Regions from separate parts of the Arthrobacter sp. TmtSoilC77 genome, predicted to be linked through region 2. Evidence: riboswitches for the same ligand, from Rfam matches in the RefSeq annotation. Region 2 holds a riboswitch; each other region holds the start of a gene.
The links. A riboswitch is a leader RNA that binds a small molecule or an ion and turns the genes downstream of it on or off. The one in region 2 is predicted to bind S-adenosylmethionine.
Positions count from the first base shown of each region.

Region 1: linked by a shared signal. The riboswitch ahead of metX (homoserine O-acetyltransferase MetX) and the one ahead of AC6I99_RS05405 (hypothetical protein) in region 2 are both predicted to bind S-adenosylmethionine.
Region 3: linked by a shared signal. The riboswitch ahead of AC6I99_RS19430 (DUF1737 domain-containing protein) and the one ahead of AC6I99_RS05405 (hypothetical protein) in region 2 are both predicted to bind S-adenosylmethionine.

Region 1 is NZ_AP046050.1:1,656,653-1,659,919, forward strand. It holds gene AC6I99_RS07605 (bifunctional o-acetylhomoserine/o-acetylserine sulfhydrylase) at 1-1,091, shown strand, start outside; SAM riboswitch class IV at 1,243-1,357, shown strand; gene metX (homoserine O-acetyltransferase MetX) at 1,372-2,493, shown strand; gene AC6I99_RS07615 (hypothetical protein) at 2,500-2,901, opposite strand; gene AC6I99_RS07620 (winged helix DNA-binding domain-containing protein) at 2,945-3,267, opposite strand, start outside.
Region 2 is NZ_AP046050.1:1,148,669-1,151,935, reverse strand. It holds gene AC6I99_RS05410 (sodium:solute symporter family protein) at 1-1,224, shown strand, start outside; SAM riboswitch class IV at 1,387-1,506, shown strand; gene AC6I99_RS05405 (hypothetical protein) at 1,522-1,821, shown strand; gene AC6I99_RS05400 (hypothetical protein) at 1,831-2,025, opposite strand; gene AC6I99_RS05395 (VIT1/CCC1 transporter family protein) at 2,304-3,267, shown strand, end outside.
Region 3 is NZ_AP046050.1:4,206,988-4,210,254, reverse strand. It holds gene AC6I99_RS19440 (O-succinylhomoserine sulfhydrylase) at 1-1,207, opposite strand, end outside; gene AC6I99_RS19435 (rhodanese-like domain-containing protein) at 1,208-1,618, opposite strand; gene AC6I99_RS19430 (DUF1737 domain-containing protein) at 1,615-1,881, opposite strand; SAM riboswitch class IV at 1,896-2,007, opposite strand; gene AC6I99_RS19425 (NtaA/DmoA family FMN-dependent monooxygenase) at 2,174-3,267, shown strand, end outside.

The DNA.
Region 1 (3,267 bases), 510 kb from region 2:
GCGGGCTGGGCGCGTTGCTCCTTAGCTCAGGACAGGCCGCGGAAACCTTCGCTATCCTGAACATTGCCGAGGCCGGAGACCATGTCGTCGCGAGCCCCAGCCTCTACGGTGGCACCTACAACCTGCTGGCGCACACTCTGAAGAAGTTCGGCATCTCCGTGACGTTCGTGGAGGATCCGGACAACCTGGACCAGTGGCGGGACGCCGTGCAGCCCAACACCAAGCTGTTCTTCGGCGAGGTTGTGTCCAATCCGCGCCAGGACGTCCTGGACATCGAGGGTGTTTCACGCGCCGCGCACGAGGCTGGCGTGCCGCTCATCGTGGATAACACGCTCTCAACCCCCTACCTCATCCGTCCCATCGAGTGGGGTGCGGACATCGTGGTGCACTCGGCTACCAAGTATCTGGGCGGCCACGGCGCGGCGATCGCCGGCGTGATCGTGGACTCCGGAAACTTTGATTTCGGCAAGGACCCGGAGCGCTTCCCCGGATTCAATACTCCGGACCCCAGCTACAACGGACTCGTTTACGCCCGGGACCTTGGCAAGGATGGCGCGCTCGGAGCCAACCTCTCCTACATTCTCAAGGCGCGCGTGCAGTTGCTGCGCGATCTGGGTTCGGCGGTTTCCCCGTTCAACGCCTTCCTCATCGCCCAGGGCCTGGAAACCCTGAGCCTGCGCGTCGAGCGTCACGTCTCGAACGCCACCAAAGTGGCTGAATGGCTGGAAGCCCATGACGACGTCGAATCGGTTGCCTTCGCGGGCCTGCCGTCCAGCCCTTGGTACGACCGCGGCCGTAAGTACGGGCCGAGGGGTACCGGTGCAGTGGTGGCATTCAACATCAAGGGTGGCGTCGAGGCCGGCAAGCGATTCGTCGACGGCCTGGAGTTGCACTCCCATGTTGCCAACATCGGTGACGTCCGCTCGCTGGTTATCCACCCGGCGTCGACTACCCACAGCCAGCTCACGGTCGAACAGCAGCTGGTTGCGGGCGTGAATCCAGGCCTCGTCCGCCTCTCTGTGGGAATAGAGCACGTGGACGACATTATTGCTGATCTGGAGGCCGGTTTCCGGGCTGCCAAAGGCGCTTAATCGCGCTGCTGGGAGAGCGGCCGCCCGCCGTCGAAAATTCGCCGGGCGGCCCTTCGCGGTGCGTGTTCCTGAACGAAGCGGCGCCAAACCGTCACACAGCTGTCACATTCTTCGCCAAGACAGCGGTATTTTTCCTAGACTCTACGTATTAGGTCATGAGTGCCAGCGACAGCCCCGGCTTGCTGGCCGGCAACCCTCCTCCGCGGTGGGGTGCCCCGGGTGAAGACCTGGCCTGTCGCACGCAAGGCGGCAGGCAAGCGCGAGGTTAGGTGTCAAAGGAATGACCATTACTGCTACAGCACCCCCCAAACCGGGCAAAGAAGACGGGACGGTCAAGTACGCCGGCGTAGGTTCGCTGGAACTTGAAGCCGGCGGTTTTCTCCCGGATGTTGTGCTTGCCTACGAAACCTGGGGGCAGTTGAATGCGGATGCGTCCAACGCAGTCCTGGTTCAGCACGCACTGACGGGCAGCACGCATGTGGCCCGCGGTGCAACTGATGAGGAAGGCTGGTGGGAGCAACTCGTTGGTCCCGGCGCGACGATCGACACCAACCGGTTCTTCGTTATCTCCATCAACATTGTGGGCGGCTGTTACGGTAGCACGGGCCCATCGTCAGAGGCGCCGGACGGACGGCCCTGGGGATCCCGCTTCCCGCTGATCACGTTGCGCGACAGCACGGTGGCTGAAGCCCGGCTCGCTGATGCTTTGGGGATCAAGGCATGGCACGCAGTCCTTGGCGGTTCCATGGGTGGGGCGCGGGCACTTGAGTGGGCGGTCACCTTCCCTGAGCGTGTTCAGCGGTGCGCGGTTATTTCTGTGGGCGCCTACAGCACAGCCGAGCAAATCGCTTTCGCCCAGTCGCAGACGCTCGCCATCCGCCAGGACCCGAACTTCAACAACGGCGATTACTACGGTGGACCAACTCCTGAGGCAGGCCTTGCCCTGGCCCGACGGATAGCGCACATCACGTACCGGTCAGCGCTGGAGCTTGATGTCCGCTTCGGCCGGGAAGCCCAGCACCAGGAGACGCCCCTGGCCGCTGCGGTCCTGGGGGAGCGTGGCCGCTACCAGGTGGAAAGCTACCTCGATCACCAAGGCACCAAGCTGGTGCGCCGGTTCGATGCGAACAGTTACATCGCCATCACCGAGGCGCTGATGTCCCACGACATCAGACGGGGCCGGGGCACCTTGAAGGAAGCCTTGGCCGCGGCCACTGCTGAATTCTTTGTGGCAGCCGTCGATTCCGACCGCCTCTATTTTCCGGCCCAGTCAGTGGAACTGGCGCAAAACCTGCCAGGCAATGTGCCTGTCCACGTGATCGAGGCCCCCATCGGCCACGATGGCTTCCTCACCGAAATCGGGCAACTATCGAAGCAGCTTCGCGAGGCCTTCTTCGCCTAAGCCGGCTCAGCCGTTCATGATGTCGCCGCGCTGCTTCATGTAATCCTCCATGGCAATTTCGCCGTTGCTGAACTTGAGGTCCAGTTCGGCCAGCTTGCGCGCGCGGAAGCCTTGCTGCTCAGAGCCGCTGTGGCTCGGAAACGTAGGTGAAGAAGCGTTCGACGCCGGTCCTGGCGGCGGTGGGGCATCGGCAGGGCGGATGGTGGTGGGCTGCGTGGGATAGCCCGGATAATTCGGCTGCGGGTAACCCGGTCCCGGAAGATTCTGCGGGGGATAGCCGGGGCCCGGATAATTCGGGCCCGGGAAATTGCGGTCCTGGAGCCGCCGCGCCCGGGACTTGTTGTACATGCGTATCCCCATGGGAATCAGCCACGAGCAGACGATGATCCAGAAGATCAGATTGTTCACGGTGCAGGCCTCCTAGGTCTTAACCCAGCTTAGTCCCGCAGTTTCACACCAGCTTTGTCTCCATGCCCAGGAACTTCCCGTAGCGTTCCACTTCTGCCTCCAAGGCTTGTTGTTCGGCTGTTGTGAGTGGCCTGTTCATTCTGATGTCGAGTTCGCAGATCCCATCCGAGAAGCTGTGGCGCCACCATCCGGTCAACCTGCCATCCAGCAACACCACGTGAATTGGAGCATCGCCCTCGGGGAAATAGGGCGCCCTGCCGCCGAGGTAATGCCTCGATTGTGAATAGCCCATCACGTACTCGTCGTAGCACTGGATGAGATCGACACGGGGAAGTCCTGGCCCATCGTCACCTGGTGGGGGAGTCG
Region 2 (3,267 bases):
CAAATGCTGAGCCTTCGCTACGGCAGCAAGGCCACGCAGACCTCCGGAATCGTCATGCTGGCCTACACCCTCATGCTTTGTGCCACATCCACCGGCGCATACGCCACCATCTTTGTGGTCCTCTTCGACTGGGAACGCTGGATGGCGATCGCCGTCGGCGGTGCAATTGTGCTTGTTTACTCGACCATCGGTGGCATGTGGTCCATCACCTTGGCCGACCAGGTCCAGTTCATCATCAAGACCGTAGGCATCTTCTTCCTGATGCTCCCGTTCGTCATGAACGCGGCCGGAGGACTGGACGGCATCCGTGAGCGTGTCGATGCGAGCTTCTTCCAGATCGACGGAATCGGCGTCCAGACGATCATCACCTACTTCGTCGTGTACACACTCGGACTCCTGATCGGCCAGGACATCTGGCAGCGCGTCTTCACGGCCAAGACTCCCAAGGTTGCACGCTGGGGTGGAGCGACCGCCGGCGTTTACTGCATCCTCTACGGTGTGGCCGGTGCATTGATCGGCCTGGCCGCCCGCGTAGCACTGCCCAATATCGATGTCGCCAACCTCGGCAAGGACGTGGTCTACGCCGAAGTGGCAACCCACATCCTGCCCATCGGCATCGGCGGCCTGGTCATGGCCGCAGCTGTTGCAGCCATGATGTCCACCGCTTCGGGTGCCCTGATTGCCGCCGCCACGGTGGCCCGCGCAGATGTTGTTCCGTTCGTGGCCAGCTGGTTCGGCAAGACCATCAACACGGACGACACCGAAAACCCCGAGCACGACGTCAAGGCCAACCGTTACTGGGTTCTTGGCCTGGGCATCGTCGCGGTGCTGATCTCCATGGCCGCGCAGGACGTGGTTGTTGCCCTCACCATTGCTTACGACATCCTTGTGGGCGGCCTCCTCGTCGCGATTCTTGGCGGCCTGGTGTGGAAGCGCGGCACTGGTATCGCTGCTGCATGGTCCATGGCAGTGGGCTCGGTATTGACGTTGGCCTTGTTGATTCTGTTCGCCACTGGAGTCATTCCAAGCGTCGATGGCGTCTACGCCAACGAGCCCATCTACTACGGCCTCGCGGCCTCGTTCGTCGCCTACGTGGTGATTTCCCTCCTCACGCCGCCCACCGAACCCGAAGTCCGGGCCGCTTGGGAAAAGCGCGTGGCCGGAGCGGTATCTGACGAATTGCCCTTGGAAGCCCACCCCGTCAGCAGCCACAACGCCAGCTAACGGCCCAGGGCCGCAAGGCATCAGATAAGAACTGAACAAAGCAATGTTCGACGGCGGCGCCGCCCCTTCCCGGGGCAGCGCCGCCGTTGCGCTGTGCGGGGGCGAGCGGATCCGAGGGCCACACTTCTCCCGGACAGCACTCCTCCAGTACAGTGGTCCCAGCTTCAAGAGAGGTGGCGCCAAGCTCCGACTGGCCACACACCAACCCCATGTTCACGGGTGGTTCGGATGAGGAAGCGGCCCGCCCCGGACCAGAGACAACCGAGCGGGCAAGAGCACTCCCCAAAGGAGCAGTCCTTGCCGTACCAAGGCGTTACCACCCCAAGCCAAAGCAGCCCCACCAAAACCGAAGCGCCCACTGTTCCGGTGATTCCCGGCGTCGACCTTGTCCTTGGGACGGTGACGCTGTTCCTGAACGGTGGCCTGGCCCGGTTCCGGCACCCCGAAGCGCGCCTGTTGGCGCATGCCCTTGCCCAGGCTGTGCGTCCATCGCGGTGGTGTGAATCGTCGAGGACGTTGACGGTGACTGTTGCAGCGCTCGGGCGTCCGGCGGGACTGGAGCGGCATTTCACCTTCGGTGAAGATGGCCCTGCCTAAGAAACGGTCCTAGAATTCCTCGTCTTCTTCCCCGCGGAATTCTTCGGTTTCATCCAGGGGGACAACCCGCTCGTCGTCATCCGGGACGTCGATTTCCTCCACCCAGGGTTCGTCGACTTCCTGGTCATCGCTGTAATCGTAGGCGGGATCCGACTCGATGGTCTCCCGTTCGGGGTGGTTGGCGTGCGGTTCGGTGGTGTCCATGCTGCAACCTCCGTCTGGTGGGCTGGCAAGCAGCCTGCTGACCGAGTGCGGGGAGGGCCCCCGCCCCTGTCCTTCCATCTGAGCACTGTGCCTGAAGAGGGTCAAGGCAACGGCCCACATGGACCCAGGGAAAGGCTCCAGGCAGAGGATTGCAGCTTCGAAAATTAAGGCATGCCGAACATTCCAGCTAAGGAATACCGGCCAAAAATCCCCGCCAATAAGCGGTACAGTGGGCGTGCAATGGGGCCGCAACTACCCCACCCAGCACAGGAGAAAAAGTGCAGAAGCACCAGGAATCCCACGGTTCGTCGAGCCCCGCTCCGGACCCCGCCCCCGGATCCGGAACACCGTCCCAACCAGCCCGGCCCACACCGGCGGACATCAGGCGCTGGCGTCAATACCTGGCCGACGAGCGTGCCGAAGCCGCCGTCTACCGGGAACTCGCCCAGCGTCGTGACGGCGAAGAACGGCAGATCCTGCTCGCCCTGGCCGAGGCCGAGGGAAGGCACGAGGCACACTGGCTCAAGCTCTTGGGAGAACACGCCGGAATGCCGAAGGGAGCTTCCACCCGCAGCCAGCTGCTGGGCTTCCTGGCCCGGCACTTTGGTTCCGTGTTCGTCCTCGCGTTGGCGCAGCGCGCGGAAGGCCGCTCCCCCTACGGAGCCGAACCTGCCGCGACTCCAGCCATGGTTGCCGACGAACAAATCCACGAAGAAGTTGTCAGGGGCCTTGCCACGCGTGGCCGCAACAGGCTCTCCGGTACCTTCCGTGCCGCTGTTTTTGGCGCCAACGATGGCCTGGTGAGCAACCTTTCACTGGTTATGGGTATGGCAGCAACCGGCGTTCCCAGCCCGGTGGTCCTCATGAGTGGCGTGGCCGGTTTGCTGGCCGGCGCCCTGTCCATGGGTGCTGGCGAGTACGTTTCGGTCCGCTCGCAACGGGAGTTGCTCAGCGCCACGCTGCCCACGCAGGCAACCCTCACAGCCGCCCCTTCTTTGGACATCGAGCACAACGAGCTTGTGCTGGTGTACTTGGCCCGCGGCATGACCCGTGAGGCAGCCGAGCACCGTGCCGCCGAACGCATGGGACTCTTCAGCTGCGACTGCGATCCCAGCCTCTCCTTGCAACCGGAGAAGGAGCAACCCGCTGACAACCACGAAACCGTGGGGTCTGCCTGGGGCGCTGCGATGTCCAGCTTCTGCTTCTTCGCCTCGGGTGCGGTCGTGCCCATCCTTCCGTTTA
Region 3 (3,267 bases), 3.1 Mb from region 2:
AGACCTGTTTGAGGGCCTTCTCCAGATCCAGAATGAGATCGTCCACGTCTTCCAGGCCAACGGACAAACGGACCACGCCGTCGCTCAGCCCAATGGCCGCACGCCCTTCGGGCCCCATGGCCCGGTGGGTAGTGGTGGCCGGGTGCGTGATGAGGGACTTGGAGTCGCCCAGGTTGTTGGAGATGTCGATGACGCGCAGACCGTCCAGCAATGCAAACGCGGCATCCTTGGCCGAACGCCCGGAGGAGGGCAGCAACTCGAAGGTCAGCACGGTACCGCCGGCCTTCATTTGCTTGGCTGCCAGCTCGTACTGAGGGTGCGATTTCAGCAAGGGGTACTTGACCCAGTTGATGGCAGGCTGCTGCTCGAGCCATTCCGCGATTTTCAAAGCAGACGCCGAGCTGTGGTTCACCCGCAGGCCGATCGTCTCCAGGCCCTTGGTCAACACCCAGGCATTGAAGGCGGAGAGTGAAGGTCCGGTGTGCCGCATCAACTGCTTGACCGGGCCATCGATGAATGCCTTGGTGCCCAGGATTGCGCCGCCGAGGACACGCCCCTGGCCATCGATGTGCTTGGTTCCGGAGTACACAATGACGTCCGCGCCCAGGTCACCGCAACGCTGGAGCAAGGGTGTGGCAAAGACGTTGTCGACGACGACGGTCGCTCCCGCAGCATGCGCCAGCTCGCTGACGGCGGCGATGTCCACGATTTCCTGCATGGGGTTCGAGGGCGACTCGAAGAACACGGCGGTGGTCGGTTCGGAGAGGGCAGCCCGCCACTGGTCGAGGTCGGGACCGTCGACGAACACGGTCTCCACGCCCCAGCGCGGCAGGATCTCGTTGAGGATTACGAAGCACGAGCCGAACAGGGAACGGGCGGCAACCACGCGATCACCGGCAGCCAGGAGGGCACCCAAGGCGGTGAACACCGCGGACATGCCTGACGCCGTCGCGAAGCATGCCTCGGTTCCTTCGAGCAACCGCAACCGTTCCTGGAACGTGGCTACAGAGGGGTTGCCGTAGCGGGAGTAAACGAAGCGTTCGTCCTCGCCGGTGAAGGCGCGTTCGGCGGCGGCAGCGGATTCGTAGACGAAGCCGGAGTTCAGGAAAACGGGTTCGGACGTCTCCTGGAAGTTGGTACGGTCAAGGCCGCCGCGTACTGCCTGGGTGTCAGGGCTCCAGCTGGCGGCATCGGGATTGAAAGTCACTTAGTCGTTCCCCAGGTTGGTTGGCAGGCCGCGGTTCTTCCAGCCGTTGATGGTCCGTTCGCCGTAGCGGTCCGGGTCGCCTTCGAAGCCCTCAAGCACGTTGTAGGCGGTGAACCCGGCCTGCGTCGCGGCGATGGCGGCCGAGATGGAGCGCTGGCCTGAGCGGCAGATGAAAACGAGTTCCACGCCCTCACCCTCGGGTGCCTGCTGCTGCAGGTCCTCGATGAAGCGGGAGTTGGGAATGCCACCGGCGAGGTTCCACTGAATGAACAGGGGATCATTCTCTGTGGCTTTGGTGTCCGGGATGCCGATGTGGGCCCACTCGGCCTCGGTGCGGACGTCTACCAGGATTGCGCCTTCTTCAAGCTTGGCCCACGCGTCCTGCGGGGTCAGGTCACCTGCGTAACTCATGCGTGTCCCTCGAATGCTTCTTCGTCGTCGTCGTTCTCCAACTGGTCAACAGCATTCGCGACGGCGGCGTCTGCGTTGGCGATGGCAGCGGGCAGGACGACCGCCTGCGCCACGATGACATCCGTGCCATTGAACGTGGCTGCCGGGCTGCCGTGGAGCACGTAGCCGTCGGCGAGGGCCGTGGTGATCCGCTCGCAGAATTCACGGGTATCCGGACCTGTAATCAGGCGGTAGGAGAGTTTTTCTTCAGTGGTTTCAGGCATTGGCTGGTGCTCCTCAGTCACGCTTGCAGTTCGAAGTGTCGATACGCCGAGTAGTCACCTGAGGCACCCCGCCGGAGAGAGGGTTGCCGACCAGCAAGTCAGGGCTTGGCGCTGGTGCTCATTACTCAAGAAAAACGTAACATCCCGCGGCGGCGGCCCGCACTTGCAAGCGGTTACGCGGTCGTCATGTTGCGTAACCGGCCGGTGCTGGAGTAGCAGCCCAAATGTGACGCCCCGGGAGCATAATTGACGCAGTACGACCCCCTGTAACTTCGCAAGAAATCAGGTCGCGGTGAACGGACAAGGCAGCTCTACACTCAAGCCCATGCTGCATTTTGGATGGTTCGTGGGCCACGGTTTTGGTGTCCAGGGATGGGGAACTCCCGGCTACAGCCTGGGCTACGACTGGAAGAAGCCTGCCCTGTATCAAGACGCCGTCCGCGCGTTTGAGCAATCCGGCCTTGACCTCTTCATCATCGAGGACTCCCTTACTGTTCCCGATACCTATGGCGGCACTGCCGAGGTCTCGCTGGCACACGCCTCCTTTGCGCCCAAACATGATCCCTTGGCCCTGGTGCCGTACCTCCTGTCCGCAACCGAGCACCTTGGAATCGTCCCGACGGTCAGCGCATCGTTCTATCCGCCTTTCACTGCGGCCCGCCTCCTGGCCACGCTGCAGCATTTCTCCGAGGGGCAGTTGGGATGGAACGTTGTCACCTCCGGCAGCGACCTCGCAGCGCAGAATTACGGTTTGGACCAGCAGATTGAACACGACCTTCGATATGAGAAGGCGGAGGAATTCGTCGACGTCGTCCGCAGGCTTTGGCGGAGCTGGGAACCGGACGCCGTCCTTGAGGACGTTGAGGCCGGCGTATTCGCCGACCACACCAAAGTGCACCCTATTAACCACCAGGGTGACTTCTTCAAGGTCCGCGGTCCCCTCAACACCGCACCTCTGCCGGAGGAGCCCGTACTGGTGCAGGCCGGCGCTTCTCCCCGCGGCAAAGCGTTCGCGGGTGGGCATGCAGACGTGGCGATCGCCTTGGCCCGTGGCGTTGACGGCATGAAGGCCTACCGGGATTCCATCCGTGCCGAGGCTGCCAAGGCGGGCAGGAACCCCGACGACGTCAAGGTACTTTTCGTGCTAAAGCCCACCGTGGTTGGTTCATCGGCCGAGGCCGGGGAGTTGCGTGCGCAGCGCCGGGAGCTAACCCAGCGTGATATCGACAGCCAGCTCAATTCGATCTCCTACCTGTCCGTGATCGACTTCAAGCAATTCGACCTTGATGCGCCGTTGCCCGAATTGAGCACCAACAGCAACCAAGGCACGTTGGAGCACTTCGCCAAGGCGGCACCTCCGGGGTCTACCCTGCGCCAGATCCTTCA